DNA from 2 places in the Rossellomorea sp. GCM10028870 genome. Region 2 is predicted to be linked to the other one. Evidence: a T-box and tRNA genes for the amino acid it is inferred to sense, from the RefSeq annotation. Region 2 holds a T-box; the other holds one or more tRNA genes.
The links. A T-box is a leader RNA that pairs with one kind of tRNA and senses whether it is charged. The one in region 2 lies ahead of thrS (threonine--tRNA ligase), so its partner is inferred to be a tRNA-Thr.

Region 1 (3,250 bases), on a different contig from region 2:
ATTGAAACAGGTGGCAGACGTGAGGGTGTATTCTATCAACCTACCATTCTCACTCATGTACATGATGATATGAAAGTGTGCCGTCAGGAAGTATTTGGTCCCGTTGTTGCCGTCACTACCTATCAAACAGAAGAAGAAGTAATCGCAAGAGTGAACGACTCCGAGTATGGGCTTCAGGCTGGCTTATTTACAAATAGTTTAGCCTTTGCCATGAAAGCGGCCGATGAAATCGAAGTCGGTGGACTGATGATCAATGATACTTCAGGATACCGTGTCGATCAAATGCCTTACGGAGGAGTAAAGAAGAGTGGATCTGGAAAAGAAGGTCCTAAATATGCCATCCAGGAAATGACTGAAGAAAGAATCGTGGTATTCAATATATAAATGAATCAACATCAGGGCTGTTTGTCTTTAAGGGGGGGGTGCCTTCTTATCGGAAACAGTCCTTTTATCATCAAGCGGAGGGACCAAAACATGTCATTTATCACCATTTTGCTTCCGATTTTCTTTGTGTTCGGGATAGGATTTGTATCACAAAAATACCTGTCACTTGATACTAAGAACCTTTCAAGAATGGCCATCTATGTGATGGTGCCTTTTTTAGTGTTTCGAACTTTCTACGAACAGTCCATTAATAGTACGTACGGTCTATTGACCCTCTATATGATTGGATTATGTTTGATTATCATCTTACTGGTTACCATCTTGTCGAAAGTTTACCGGTTTACAGAGCCGGAGCGATGCGGGCTTGTATTATCCTCGGCTTTCATGAATAACGGAAACTATGGAACGCCGCTCGCTTTTTTTCTCTTCGGGGCAGCAGGACTTGAAATCGCCATTGTCCTCATGGTCATTCAACAATTATTGATGAGCACGTTGGGAGTATTCTATGCAGCAAAAGGGAGTGCCCAGCAGAACGGTGTAAAAGCAGCACTGCAAGCAGTGAAAAGAATGCCTATGGTGTATGGGGCAATGGGGGGCATCGCTTTCCAATTGCTTCATGTGCCAATCAGCAAAACATTCATGCAAGCGATCGATTTCATAGCGGATGCAGCGATCCCGTTCATTATGCTTACTCTTGGCATGCAATTAGCCAATATCTCGATCAAAGCGATTGATTGGAAGAAGCTCTATACATCTTTATCACTGAAATTGATCGCCTCCCCAATGATTGCAGCTCTACTCGTTCTGCCTATGCCTTTGGATGACATGACTAAGCAAATCATGATCATTATGGCGGCAACACCAACAGCGGCTAACACTACGATGTATGCGATCCAGTTCCAGACAGAACCGCAGAATGTTTCAAGTGCGACGCTGATTTCTACTATTATGAGCATTGTCACGCTTCCGGTTGTTATATATTTAGCGATGTAGTCCCAGATTGATTTACTGATCTCGTAATTATCTATGGAGGGGATCAGTAAATTTATTTGAGTTGAATTGGATAGTTTGTCATTTTTCCTATTGATATAATGTTTAAAGATATGGTATATTCTTTTTCGGCTTACCAAAATGGTAAGCTGAGTATGGCGAAAAAAGTTTTCGTTTTTTGTTAACTAGAAGTTGACTTCTACGAAATTAGCTGATATAGTTATACATGTCCTTAAGCGGGACGTTAAGAAAATATGGCCCATTGGTCAAGCGGTTAAGACACCGCCCTTTCACGGCGGTAACACGGGTTCGAATCCCGTATGGGTCACCAAAGTTTTTTGCGGTAGCAAAATAACTCAGCATTTACATTTTGGAGGATTAGCTCAGCTGGGAGAGCATCTGCCTTACAAGCAGAGGGTCGGCGGTTCGATCCCGTCATCCTCCACCAAAGATTTTTGCGCTAGCAAAATATCTTTCCTTAAACTGCTTCCATGAATTAAATATGCCGGTGTAGCTCAACTGGTAGAGCAACTGACTTGTAATCAGTAGGTTGGGGGTTCAAGTCCTCTTGCCGGCACCATTTGGTTTCTTGCTATATATGAGCCATTAGCTCAGTTGGTAGAGCATCTGACTTTTAATCAGAGGGTCGAAGGTTCGAGTCCTTCATGGCTCACCAAAGATTTTCGCGAATGCGAAACATCTAACATTTTGCGGGTGTGGCGGAATTGGCAGACGCACCAGACTTAGGATCTGGCGCCGCAAGGCGTGGGGGTTCAAGTCCCTTCACCCGCACCATTTATTTCGCGGAAGTAGTTCAGTGGTAGAACACCACCTTGCCAAGGTGGGGGTCGCGGGTTCGAATCCCGTCTTCCGCTCCAGACTTGCCGGGGTGGCGGAACTGGCAGACGCACAGGACTTAAAATCCTGCGGTAGGTGACTACCGTACCGGTTCGATTCCGGTCCTCGGCACCAAAGTTTTTTGCGACAGCAAAGTAACTTTCCTTACTTTGTCATTAATGAATTGTTTAGCGCCCGTAGCTCAATTGGATAGAGCGTTTGACTACGGATCAAAAGGTTAGGGGTTCGACTCCTCTCGGGCGCGCCATATATTTCGGGAAGTAGCTCAGCTTGGTAGAGCACTTGGTTTGGGACCAAGGGGTCGCAGGTTCGAATCCTGTCTTCCCGACCACTTCTTTGGGGCCTTAGCTCAGCTGGGAGAGCGCCTGCTTTGCACGCAGGAGGTCAGCGGTTCGATCCCGCTAGGCTCCACCATGAACTTCATTCATTGGTTTTATAGAAGTGCAAAAAACATTCTAAATATTTCGTGGCGGTGTAGCTCAGCTGGCTAGAGCGTACGGTTCATACCCGTGAGGTCGGGGGTTCGATCCCCTCCGCCGCTATTACTCAATACAAATCGCACGATTGATAAGGACCCTTAGCTCAGTTGGTTAGAGCAGACGGCTCATAACCGTCCGGTCGTAGGTTCGAGTCCTACAGGGTCCATTATACACGGAGGAATACCCAAGTCCGGCTGAAGGGATCGGTCTTGAAAACCGACAGGGGTGTAACAGCCCGCGGGGGTTCGAATCCCCCTTCCTCCTCCATATTTACCTTTACAAATTTATATCGTCGCGGGGTGGAGCAGTTCGGTAGCTCGTCGGGCTCATAACCCGAAGGTCGCAGGTTCAAATCCTGTCCCCGCAATACCATTTTGACTTATATTTATAAGAGGTTATCCTTAATCTTTCATAAGTCACGCATGGATAGTTATTTTCGCTATCGCGAAAAAACTTTGGTCCGGTAGTTCAGTTGGTTAGAATGCCTGCCTGTCACGCAGGAGGTCGCGGGTTCGAGTCCCGTCCGGACCGCCATTTTT
Region 2 (3,250 bases):
GACTTTAATATTATTCGTTACAACGTCATCATAATTTAAATTATGGTACATCTTCGCCTTTTTATCCCGTTTTGGGTCACTTGTGAAAACACCATCTACTCCCTGCTTTGCTACCAGGATGGCCTCACTATTCGTTTCGATTGCTCGCTGAACGCTGGGGTAATCCGTCGTTACGAAAGGTTGACCGTTTCCTCCACCGAATATGACAATGTATCCTTTGTCAAGATGGTGAACGGCACGAAGGCGAATATAAGGTTCGGCAACCGTTGATACTGGGATAGAGGTCATCACTCGAACTTCTTTGTCGGTCTTACTTTTCAGCACACCTCTAAGCATTAAACTGTTGATGATCGTTCCAAGAGTACCAATGCTATCAGCTTCTACCCGCTCAATCCCCCAAGTATCTGCCAGACTTCCTCGAAATATATTGCCCCCGCCCACAACTATGGAAACTTCAATCCCCATATTGACGATCGACATGATTTCGCCTGCAATGTGATCAAGCTCTTCAGTGCCAAAATTATTTCCTTCCTTATCCGCCAACGCTCCACCACTTAATTTAATTAACACACGCTTGTATCTCATCACTATTCCTCCCCTGGACATAAAAAAAGAACTAAAAAGGGAATGAATACCCTTTTAGTTCTTTTTATAGGAGAAGAAATGCTGAAATATGATTGATGATTGATTAACATTCCTTCTCCCCCTCTCGCACTATTCAGAATTTTCCTTCTCTCATTGTATAGAAAATACAGGAAATGTTCAAGTGGATTTTTGAATTAGTTGGCCTTACTACCCAAGCCATTTACCTCTTCTTGTAATTTCACCATAACCTCATTTAACTCCAACACACCTACGTTTCCTTCCTTTCTCTTACGTAACGAAATAGTATCACTTTCGACCTCCTTATCCCCTATTATCATCATATATGGAACTTTTTGCATCTCTGCTTCTCTGATTTTCATACCGACTTTTTCTACACGATCATCGATTTCTACCCTAAACCCTTCTCTTTCTAATTGAGACTTCACACTTTGAGCATATTGGAGATGTGCGTCGGAGATCGGAAGGATTTTGACCTGGTGGGGAGCTAACCAAAGGGGAAAATCTCCTCCGAAATGTTCAATGATGATTGCCATAAAGCGTTCGATTGAACCGTAAATGGCTCGGTGAATCATAATCGGTCTGACTGCTCCATTGTCTTCGCCAATATATTCACACTCGAATTTTTCAGGCATTTGGAAATCAAGTTGGACCGTACCACATTGCCAGCTTCGCCCAAGAACGTCCAGTATATGAAAGTCTATTTTAGGCCCGTAGAAAGCACCGTCTCCTTTATTGATCTGATAATTGACTCCTCTCTCTTTCAATACAGCTTCCAGATCTCCTTCGGCTTGATCCCATAATTCGACGGAGCCCATAAAATCTTCCGGCCGAGTCGAAAGCTCGACCTTATAGTCAAACCCGAATTTACTATAGAAAAGATCGATAAGATCCAATACTTTATGAAGCTCCGACCGAATTTGATCTTCCCTAACAAATAGATGAGCATCATCCTGAGTGAAGGAACGGACTCTCAATAATCCGCTTAATGAACCCGATAGCTCATGTCGATGAACTAATCCCAGTTCAGCGTAACGAAGGGGTAATTCACGATAACTTCTTCTCTTGCTTTTATAGATCAAGACTGCCCCTGGGCAACTCATTGGCTTGATTGCATATTTCTGATCATCTACCTCTGAGAAATACATATTCTCATGGTAATGATCCCAGTGCCCCGACTTTTCCCATAGCTCCTGCTTCATCATAATGGGAGTCCTAATCTCCTGGTATGCTGCTTTCCGATGTTCCCTCTTCCAAAAGTCTTCTAACTCATTACGTAGTAGCATCCCTTTCGGTAAATAAAAGGGCATCCCTGGTGCTTCCTCCATCGATACAAACAGCTCCAGCTCCTGACCTAATTTCCTGTGATTTCGCTTTTCCACTTCAGATTGAATTGACATTTTGTCTCCTCCTAATCATTTTTTCATATAAAAAACCGCATTCATCCCTGTCAAGGGACGAATGCGGTCGTGGTACCACCCTAATTCCGAAGTGCTAAACAGAAGCCCTCCGCTCAAAGTTGATAACGGTTTTCCCGATTATGGATACTGACATTTCACCATAATAGCTCCAAGGTGGTAAATCATTTCCTTTTCTTCAGGGCTCTCAGCCATGTGACCCTGTTCTCTGGTAAGAAAAACAGCAAATGATTCGTGTCCTCTTCATCACTTTTTATTCAATTAATAAAAAAACCGCACCCATCCCTAACCAAGGGACGAGTGCGGTCGTGGTTCCACCCTAATTCAGAAGTGTAAATATTACTCTTCGCTTAAGTAAGATAACGGTTTTCCCGATTATGGATACTGACATTTCACCATAATAGCTCCGAGGTGGTAAGGCATTCCTTTCTCTTCAGGGCTCTCAGCCGGTGACCCTGCTCTCTGATCAAGAAAAAACGGAATGAATCATGTCCTCATCTTCGCTTTCGTATAGTATATTCAATTTTGTTAAATTTGTTATTGAAATTATATGGTAGTATTTTCTAACTGTCAAGAGTGTTTAAATAAAAAAAAGAAAAATAATCGCGACTAGAACAAGCCGATAGATCGCAAAAGGAATTAGTTTGATTTTATTAATCACCTTCAGAAAAAAGTGTATCGACAGATAAGCAAAAAGAAATGCACTTAAGAACCCAACCAATAGAAACGGTAAAAACTCAGGGGTAAAATACATCCAGTTCTTCATAAGAGAAAGCGAACTTGCTCCCAACATGATCGGAACCGCCATAATAAATGTGAAATCTGATGCTGCCCGGTAGCTTAACCCAAGTAAAACCCCTCCAGAAATGGTCGAACCCGACCGAGAAAAACCTGGCCATAATGATAAGCATTGAATAAGCCCAATCATCAGCGCTTTTTTATGGGTTATCTGATCGACATTCTCCACTGTGACAATCTTGGGACGAAACAAATCCGCTGCAATCATGAGGAAAGCACCGATTGTTAAACCAGCCAGAACTGTATTAAGCGAAAAAAGATGCTCATCGATATAATCCTCAAATAACAAGCCCAGGATCACTGCAGGAATTAATCCAGCCAGAATATGGGTTAATTTTAAATTGGATGATTTATTTGCGGTACGGTGTTTAAATCCGAGCAAATCTTTAAATCTTTCTCTAAATACAATGACAACTGCTAAAATTGATCCT

Region 1: it encodes a tRNA-Thr, which carries the amino acid that the T-box ahead of thrS (threonine--tRNA ligase) is inferred to sense. The anticodon was not compared.

Annotation. Positions count from the first base shown of each region.
Region 1 covers NZ_JBHTGN010000005.1:434,282-437,531, forward strand. The annotation lists gene ACFQWC_RS20445 (aldehyde dehydrogenase family protein) at 1-384, shown strand, start outside; gene ACFQWC_RS20450 (AEC family transporter) at 475-1,377, shown strand; tRNA gene ACFQWC_RS20455 (tRNA-Glu) at 1,631-1,705, shown strand; tRNA gene ACFQWC_RS20460 (tRNA-Val) at 1,747-1,822, shown strand; tRNA gene ACFQWC_RS20465 (tRNA-Thr) at 1,879-1,954, shown strand; tRNA gene ACFQWC_RS20470 (tRNA-Lys) at 1,975-2,050, shown strand; tRNA gene ACFQWC_RS20475 (tRNA-Leu) at 2,085-2,169, shown strand; tRNA gene ACFQWC_RS20480 (tRNA-Gly) at 2,178-2,252, shown strand; tRNA gene ACFQWC_RS20485 (tRNA-Leu) at 2,258-2,346, shown strand; tRNA gene ACFQWC_RS20490 (tRNA-Arg) at 2,403-2,479, shown strand; tRNA gene ACFQWC_RS20495 (tRNA-Pro) at 2,487-2,563, shown strand; tRNA gene ACFQWC_RS20500 (tRNA-Ala) at 2,571-2,646, shown strand; tRNA gene ACFQWC_RS20505 (tRNA-Met) at 2,701-2,774, shown strand; tRNA gene ACFQWC_RS20510 (tRNA-Ile) at 2,804-2,877, shown strand; tRNA gene ACFQWC_RS20515 (tRNA-Ser) at 2,886-2,978, shown strand; tRNA gene ACFQWC_RS20520 (tRNA-Met) at 3,005-3,078, shown strand; tRNA gene ACFQWC_RS20525 (tRNA-Asp) at 3,169-3,245, shown strand.
Region 2 covers NZ_JBHTGN010000001.1:1,286,349-1,289,598, forward strand. The annotation lists gene pyrH (UMP kinase) at 1-585, opposite strand, end outside; gene thrS (threonine--tRNA ligase) at 780-2,003, opposite strand; T-box leader at 2,054-2,277, opposite strand; T-box leader at 2,311-2,531, opposite strand; gene ACFQWC_RS06760 (undecaprenyl-diphosphate phosphatase) at 2,602-3,250, opposite strand, start outside.